DNA from 2 places in the Phycicoccus ginsengisoli genome. Region 1 is predicted to be linked to the other one. Evidence: predicted binding sites of a transcription regulator. Region 1 holds the regulator's gene; the other holds the start of a gene.
The links. The regulator HrcA, encoded in region 1, represses chaperone genes, less so after heat shock. The targets are predictions, from matches to a motif close to TTNGCACTCGNNNNNNNCGAGTGCNAA.
Positions count from the first base shown of each region.

Region 2: groES (co-chaperone GroES) is a predicted target of HrcA. The motif match lies at 1,625-1,651, and genes of this name have one in related genera.

Region 1 is NZ_BAAGYN010000009.1:154,417-157,826, reverse strand. Features, by position in the region: gene ACYVDO_RS15585 (DUF4870 domain-containing protein) at 1-11, opposite strand, end outside; gene ACYVDO_RS15580 (DUF3097 domain-containing protein) at 130-1,008, opposite strand; gene hrcA (heat-inducible transcriptional repressor HrcA) at 1,182-2,213, shown strand; gene dnaJ (molecular chaperone DnaJ) at 2,296-3,410, shown strand, end outside.
Region 2 is NZ_BAAGYN010000013.1:29,985-33,394, reverse strand. Features, by position in the region: gene ACYVDO_RS18150 (class I SAM-dependent methyltransferase) at 1-655, opposite strand, end outside; gene ACYVDO_RS18145 (GNAT family N-acetyltransferase) at 693-1,538, opposite strand; gene groES (co-chaperone GroES) at 1,798-2,091, shown strand; gene groL (chaperonin GroEL) at 2,232-3,410, shown strand, end outside.

The sequences.
Region 1 (3,410 bases):
TGTTGGGTCATTTCTCCTCCGTGGATGGTGCCTGCACCCAGTCAAGCGCATGACGACCGCGGATCGTCCCGGTTTCGGGGTGCGGTCAGGGCAGCGTCAGGGGCGACCCTGAGCGCCGTCCGCCTTCGCTCAGTGCCCGGGCTCGGTCACGAAGTCGATCAGCTGCTCGACGCTGGCCAGCAGGGTCGGCTCGAGGTCGGCGTAGCTGCGGACCGTCCCGAGGATCTGCTTCCACGCCCGGGCGATGTCGGCCTGCTCGTCGTGCGCCCAGCCCAGGTGGGCGCAGATGCCGTGCTTCCACGAGGTGCCGCGGGGGATGACCGGCCACTGCTCGAGACCGAGCCGCTCGGGGCGCACGCTCTGCCACACGTCGACGTACGGGTGGCCCAGGATCCGCACGTGCGCGGCATACGGCCGCAGCCGGCGCGCCTCCTCCACGACCCGGTGCTCCTTGGTCCCTGGCACGAGGTGGTCGACGAGCACACCCATCCGCCTCCCCGGCCCGGGGGAGAAGTCGCGGATCGCCGCGGACAGGTCGTCGACGCCGTCGAGCATCTCGACGACGACGCCCTCGATCCGCAGGTCCTCGCCCCAGACCTTCTCGACGAGCTCGGCGTCGTGGCGGCCCTCGACGAAGATCCGCGACCCGCTCGCCACCTTGGCGCGCGCGCCCTCGACGGCGCGCGACCCCGAGGCGGTGCGTGAGGACGCCTGCTTCGCCGCCGCGAGCTCGGCCCGGGCCGCCGCGGTGGGGGGTGTCAGGACGACGGGGGCGCCGTCGAGCAGGAAGCCGGGCCCGAGCGGGAACCCCTTGACCCGGCCGCGCCGGTCCTCGAGGTGCACGACCCGCATACCGCCGGCCTTCTCCACCCGCACGACCGCGCCGCACCAGCCGGTCTCGACGTCCTCGACGACGAGACCCGTCTCGGCTTCCACCTCCGTCCCGCGCCCGCGGGGGGGCTTACGCCAGTCGGTGGAGAGCACGTCGGAGCCATAGCGGTCGGGCACCGGGGAAGGGTATGCCGGGTGCGCCGGCCGGCCACAGGGACGCGCCGGTCGATGCGGCCGCGACGCGCCGGACGACATAGACTTGGCACTCCGAGGGTGTGAGTGCCAACGTGGGGAGCTGCCGCGGACGGCCCCGCCCGCGGCCGAAGTGCCAGCCGAACGACAGGAGCGCCATGAGCGAAGAACGTCGCCTCGCCGTGCTGCGCGCCATCGTCCAGGACTACGTCGAGACGTCCGAGCCGGTCGGGTCCAAGGCGCTGCTCGAGCGCCACCACCTGGGGGTGTCCGCGGCGACGGTCCGCAACGACATGGCCGTGCTCGAGGAGGAGGGGCTGATCGCGGCCCCGCACACCAGCGCCGGCCGGGTGCCGACCGACGCCGGCTACCGCCTCTTCGTCGACCGGCTCAGCTCGGTCAAGCCGATGTCCGCCGCCGAGCGCGCGGCCATCGTCCACTTCCTCGAGGGCGCGCTCGACCTCGACGACGTCGTCGACCGGACCGTGCGCCTGCTCGCCCAGCTGACCCGCCAGGTCGCGGTGATGCAGTACCCGTCGCTGACCCGGTCCTCCGTCCGGCACATCGAGTTCGTGCCGATGGGCGGCCAGCGGCTCATGGTCGTGCTCATCGTCAACACCGGGCGGGTCGAGCAGCGCGTCATCGAGACGGGCGCCGACCTCACCACCCCCGAGGGGGAGGCCACGCTGGGCCTGGTCCGGGCCAAGGTGAACGCCCGCGCCGTGGGGGAGCGGCTCGTCGACGCGTCGGCAGCCCTCTCGTCGCTGCCCGAGGAGTTCGACCCGGCCGACCGCGACCTCGTCCGATCGGTGGTGCAGTCGCTGGAGGACGCCCTCGTCGAGGAGCGCGAGGAGCGGGTCGTGCTCGCCGGCACGGCCAACCTCGCCCGCGTGGGCACGGACTTCCCGCTCACCATCGGGCCGGTCCTCGAGGCGCTCGAGGAGCACGTGATCCTGCTCAAGCTCCTCGGCACCGCCCGGGAGACCTCCGACGCCGTCTCCGTACGGATCGGTCACGAGAACCCGTTCGCCGGGCTGCAGTCCACGTCGGTCGTCTCGACCGAGTACGGCACCGGCGCGGACCTGGTCGCGGGCCTGGGCGTCCTCGGCCCGACCCGGATGGACTACCCCACGACGATGGCCTCCGTGCGGGCGGTCGCCACCTACGTCTCCCGGATCCTGGCGCAGTGAGCGCCGGGCCCACCACCCCCTGCAGGACCGTCACCGTTGCCGGTTCCCCGACCATGTCGATGCACCACTGACAAGGACATTCGTGAACGACTACTACCAGGACCTCGGCGTCTCGCGGGACGCCACCGCCGAGGACATCAAGCGCGCCTACCGCAAGAAGGCCCGCACGCTGCACCCGGACGTCAACCCCAGCCCGGAGGCGGAGGAGCAGTTCAAGAAGGTCTCGCAGGCCTACGACGTGCTCTCGGACGCCGAGAAGCGCCGCTCCTACGACATGGGTGCCGACCCGTATGCCGCCGGCGCAGCAGGCTTCGGCCAGGGCTTCTCGTTCAGCGACATCATGGACGCGTTCTTCGGCGCCGGGGCCGGCACCGCCCAGCGCGGTCCGCGCTCGCGCCAGCGCCGCGGCCAGGACGCCCTGATCCGGCTCGACATCGACATGGCCGACGCCGTGTTCGGGGCCGAGAAGGAGCTGACGGTCGAGACGGCCGTCGTCTGCTCCACCTGCCACGGCGACGGTGCCCAGCCCGGCACGTCCCGGCGCACCTGTGACGTCTGCGGCGGCCGGGGCGAGATCCAGCAGGTCCAGCGCTCGTTCCTGGGCCAGGTCATGACCAGCCGTCCCTGCATGACCTGCCAGGGGTACGGCGAGGTGCTCGTCAGCCCGTGCTTCGAGTGCTCGGGCGACGGCCGGGTCCGCACCCGCCGCACCCTGACCATCAAGGTGCCCGCCGGTGTCGACACCGGCACCCGCATCCAGCTGACGGGCGAGGGCGAGGTCGGCCAGGGCGGCGGCCCCGCCGGCGACCTCTACGTCGAGGTGTCGGTCCGTCCGCACGCGACGTTCCAGCGCCGCGGCGACGACCTGCACGCCACCGTCGAGCTGCCGATGACGGCAGCCGCGCTCGGCACGACGCTCAAGCTCGACACCTTCGACGGCTCCCAGGAGCTCGAGGTCAAGCCCGGCACCCAGGCCGGCGACGCGGTGACCCTGCGGGGGCTGGGCGTGACCCACCTGCGCGGCGGTGGTCGGGGCGACCTGATCGTCCACGCCAACGTGATGACCCCGACGCGCCTCGACGAGGAGCAGGAGGAGCTGCTGCGCCAGCTCGCGGTCCTGCGCGGGGAGGAGCGTCCCGAGGGGCGGCTCGCACCTGCGAACCACGGGCTCTTCGGCAAGCTGCGCGACGCCCTCAA
Region 2 (3,410 bases), on a different contig from region 1:
CCGGCGCCAGCTTCACGCCGGTGGCGGGCAGGGCCCGCGCGATCTCCAGCACCTGCTCCCAGCTCGGGGTCATCGAGTCCAGCCCGAACACCCGGCGGGTGCGCCCGCGCACGTCGGCGACCCCGGGCGTACGCCGGGCGGGGTCCAGCCAGGCGCCCACGCCGCGCGCACCCTCGCCCGCCGGCGGGACGAACTCCTCGACGCGGCCGTGGACCGCCGTGGACTCGGGCCAGTGCCGCAGGTTCACCGCCGCGATCGCCGCGGTGACCTCGTCGGCGTCGATGGCCCGGACCCGCAGGTCGAGCCCTGCGATCGCCATGGCGTCGGCGCCGATGCCGCAGCCGAGGTCGTGGACCGTGTGGATGCCGGCCTGCCGGAACCGATGGGCGTGCCGGGCCGCCACGGTCAGCCGGGTCGCCTGCTCCAGCCCGTCGGAGGTGAGGACCATCCCCTGGGCGAACTCGCCGAACTTGTCGACGGCGCGCGCCCGCAGACGGGACTGGTTGAGCGCGGCCGCGACGAGGTCGGCCTCGAACCCGACACCGCGCAGGCGGTCCTGCAGGGACAGGGCCTGTGTCTCGTCGTAGGGCGGGAGCGACTGCAGCAGGCCCCACCCCTCACCCGTGGTGAGCCGTCGCAGCAGGGCCAGGTCCATGCGGGGCATTGTCCCGTACGGCGCGGGGGGCGGTGGGTCAGCGGTCGCGGCGCCACTCGTACGGGGTCGTGGTGGTGACCTTGACCAGCCCGGACCGCTCGAGGATGGGACGGGAGAACTCGGTCGAGTCGCTGTTCACGTAGCGCTTGCCGTGGCGCAGGGCCGAGCGGGCGCGGGCCGAGGTCAGTGCCCGGTAGATGCCCCGACCGCGCCACTGCGGCCGGGTCGCCCCGCCCCAGATCCCCGCGAAGTCGGTGCCCTCGACCGGCTCGAGCCGACCGGCGCTCACGACCTCGCCGCCGGCCTCGGCGACCCACAGCTCCATGTCGTCGCGTGACCGGAGCCGGTGGAGCACCTGCTCCTCGATCTCGGCCGCGAACTCGGGGGAGTCGCCGAACACCTCGGCCTGCATGGCGAGCATCCGGCGGGCGTCGTCCTCGTCCGTGACCTGGCGGACCACGACTCCCTCGGGGAGGTCGACGTCGTACGCCAGCAGGCGGGCCTCGCCGACCATGACCGACTCGGGCTCGTCGGGGACGAAGCCCCGGGCCAGGAGCGCCTCGTGCAGGCCGGGCGCGTGGTCGTGGCCCCGCGTCTTCCACTCGACCCGGGCGATCGACGGGTCCGCCTCGTAGTGGGCGAGGGCCGCGTCCACGAGCTCTCGGACCCGCTGCTCGTCCGCGGGCATGCCGGCGGTGTCGAGGCTGCGGTACGTGATGAAGCCTCTGCCCCCGAGGTAGGTGGCGCAGGCGAGCGGGCCGATCCGCTCGACCGCTGTGGCCGAGGTGACCTCGACCCGGAGCTGCTCGTCGTAGGCGCGCAGCAGCGCGGCGGCGCGGGGGGCGGAGCTGCTCGGGGACGTCGTGCTCAGGGGGTCGGTCACGGCGACGACCCTGCTCGTCGGGGCCACCGCGCCGCAACCGGGTTTCGCCGCGCCCCTTGCGCCCACGGCGGACGCCGGGCCGGGTGTTGGCACTCGAGTTGACCGAGTGCTAACCGGGTGCCTAGATTTGCCGTTGGCACTCCGGTTCGCCGAGTGCTAACGCAGGAGCCCGGCCGATCCCCGCGACGGCGGCCTGACGACTGCGACCGCACAGCATCCACCCGTCCACTCCGACATTCCCGAAGGGGAGGTCACCATCGTGTCGGTTTCCATCAAGCCGCTCGAAGACCGCATCGTCGTCAAGAGCGTCGAGGCCGAGCAGACCACCGCGTCCGGCCTCGTCATCCCGGACACCGCGAAGGAGAAGCCCCAGGAGGGCGAGGTCCTCGCGATCGGTCCGGGTCGCATCGACGACCACGGCAACCGCGTCCCGCTCGACGTCAACGTCGGCGACCGCGTGATCTACAGCAAGTACGGCGGCACCGAGATCAAGCACGGCGGCGAGGAGTACCTCATCCTCTCCGCGCGCGACGTCCTCGCCGTCGTCGGCTGACGACGCACCACACACAGCACGCCCCGGCGGGCCCCGCTGGGGTCGCGCGCGGGGCGTGCTGCGTTGTGCGCAACGCACCCTTCCCCCGTATGCCGGCAGCCCGGCATACCGCCGAACTTCACTGAGAACGAAGGACTTTCATGGCAAAGACGCTGGAGTTCAACGACTCCGCTCGCAAGTCGCTCGAGCGCGGTGTCGACGCGCTCGCGAACGCCGTCAAGGTGACGCTCGGCCCCAAGGGCCGCAACGTCGTCATCGACAAGAAGTGGGGCGCCCCCACGATCACGAACGACGGTGTCACCATCGCCCGCGAGGTCGAGCTGGAGGACCCCTACGAGAACCTTGGCGCCCAGCTCGCCAAGGAGGTCGCCACCAAGACCAACGACGTCGCGGGTGACGGCACCACGACCGCCACCGTGCTCGCCCAGGCGATGGTCAAGGAGGGCCTGCGCAACGTCGCCGCGGGTGCCGCCCCGTCCGGCCTCAAGCGCGGGATCGACAAGGCCGTCGAGGCCGTGTCCGACCAGCTGCTCAAGGTCGCCCGCGAGATCGAGGGCAAGGACGAGATCGCCCAGGTCGCCGCGCTCTCCGCGCAGGACCAGACCATCGGCTCGACCATCGCCGACGCGTTCGACAAGGTCGGCAAGGACGGCGTCATCACCGTCGAGGAGTCCTCGACCGCGACGACCGAGCTCGAGTTCACCGAGGGCATGCAGTTCGACAAGGGCTACATCTCGCCCTACTTCATCTCCGACGCCGAGCGCATGGAGGCCGTGATCGAGGACGCCTACGTCCTCATCAACCAGGGCAAGATCTCCGCGATCGCCGACGTCCTGCCGGTGCTGGAGAAGGTCGTCAAGAGCGGCAAGCCGCTGCTGATCATCGCCGAGGACATCGACGGCGAGGCGCTGTCGACCCTGGTGGTCAACAAGATCCGCGGCACGTTCAACGTCGTCGCGGTCAAGGCGCCCGGCTTCGGCGACCGCCGCAAGGCGATGCTGCAGGACATGGCGGTCCTCACGGGCGGCCAGGTCATCTCCGAGGAGGTCGGCCTCAAGCTCGACCAGGCCGACCTCGACGTGCTGGGCCAGGCCCGCCGCGTCGTCGTCACCAAGGACAACACCACGATCATCGACGGCGCCGGCTCGAGCGACGACGTCACCGGCCGGGTCAACCAGATCAAGGCCGAGATCGAGCGCACCGACTCCGACTGGGACCGCGAGAAGCTCCAGGAGCGCCTCGCCAAGCTCGCCGGTGGCGTCTGCGTCATCAAGGTGGGTGCCCACACCGAGGTGGAGCTCAAGGAGAAGAAGCACCGC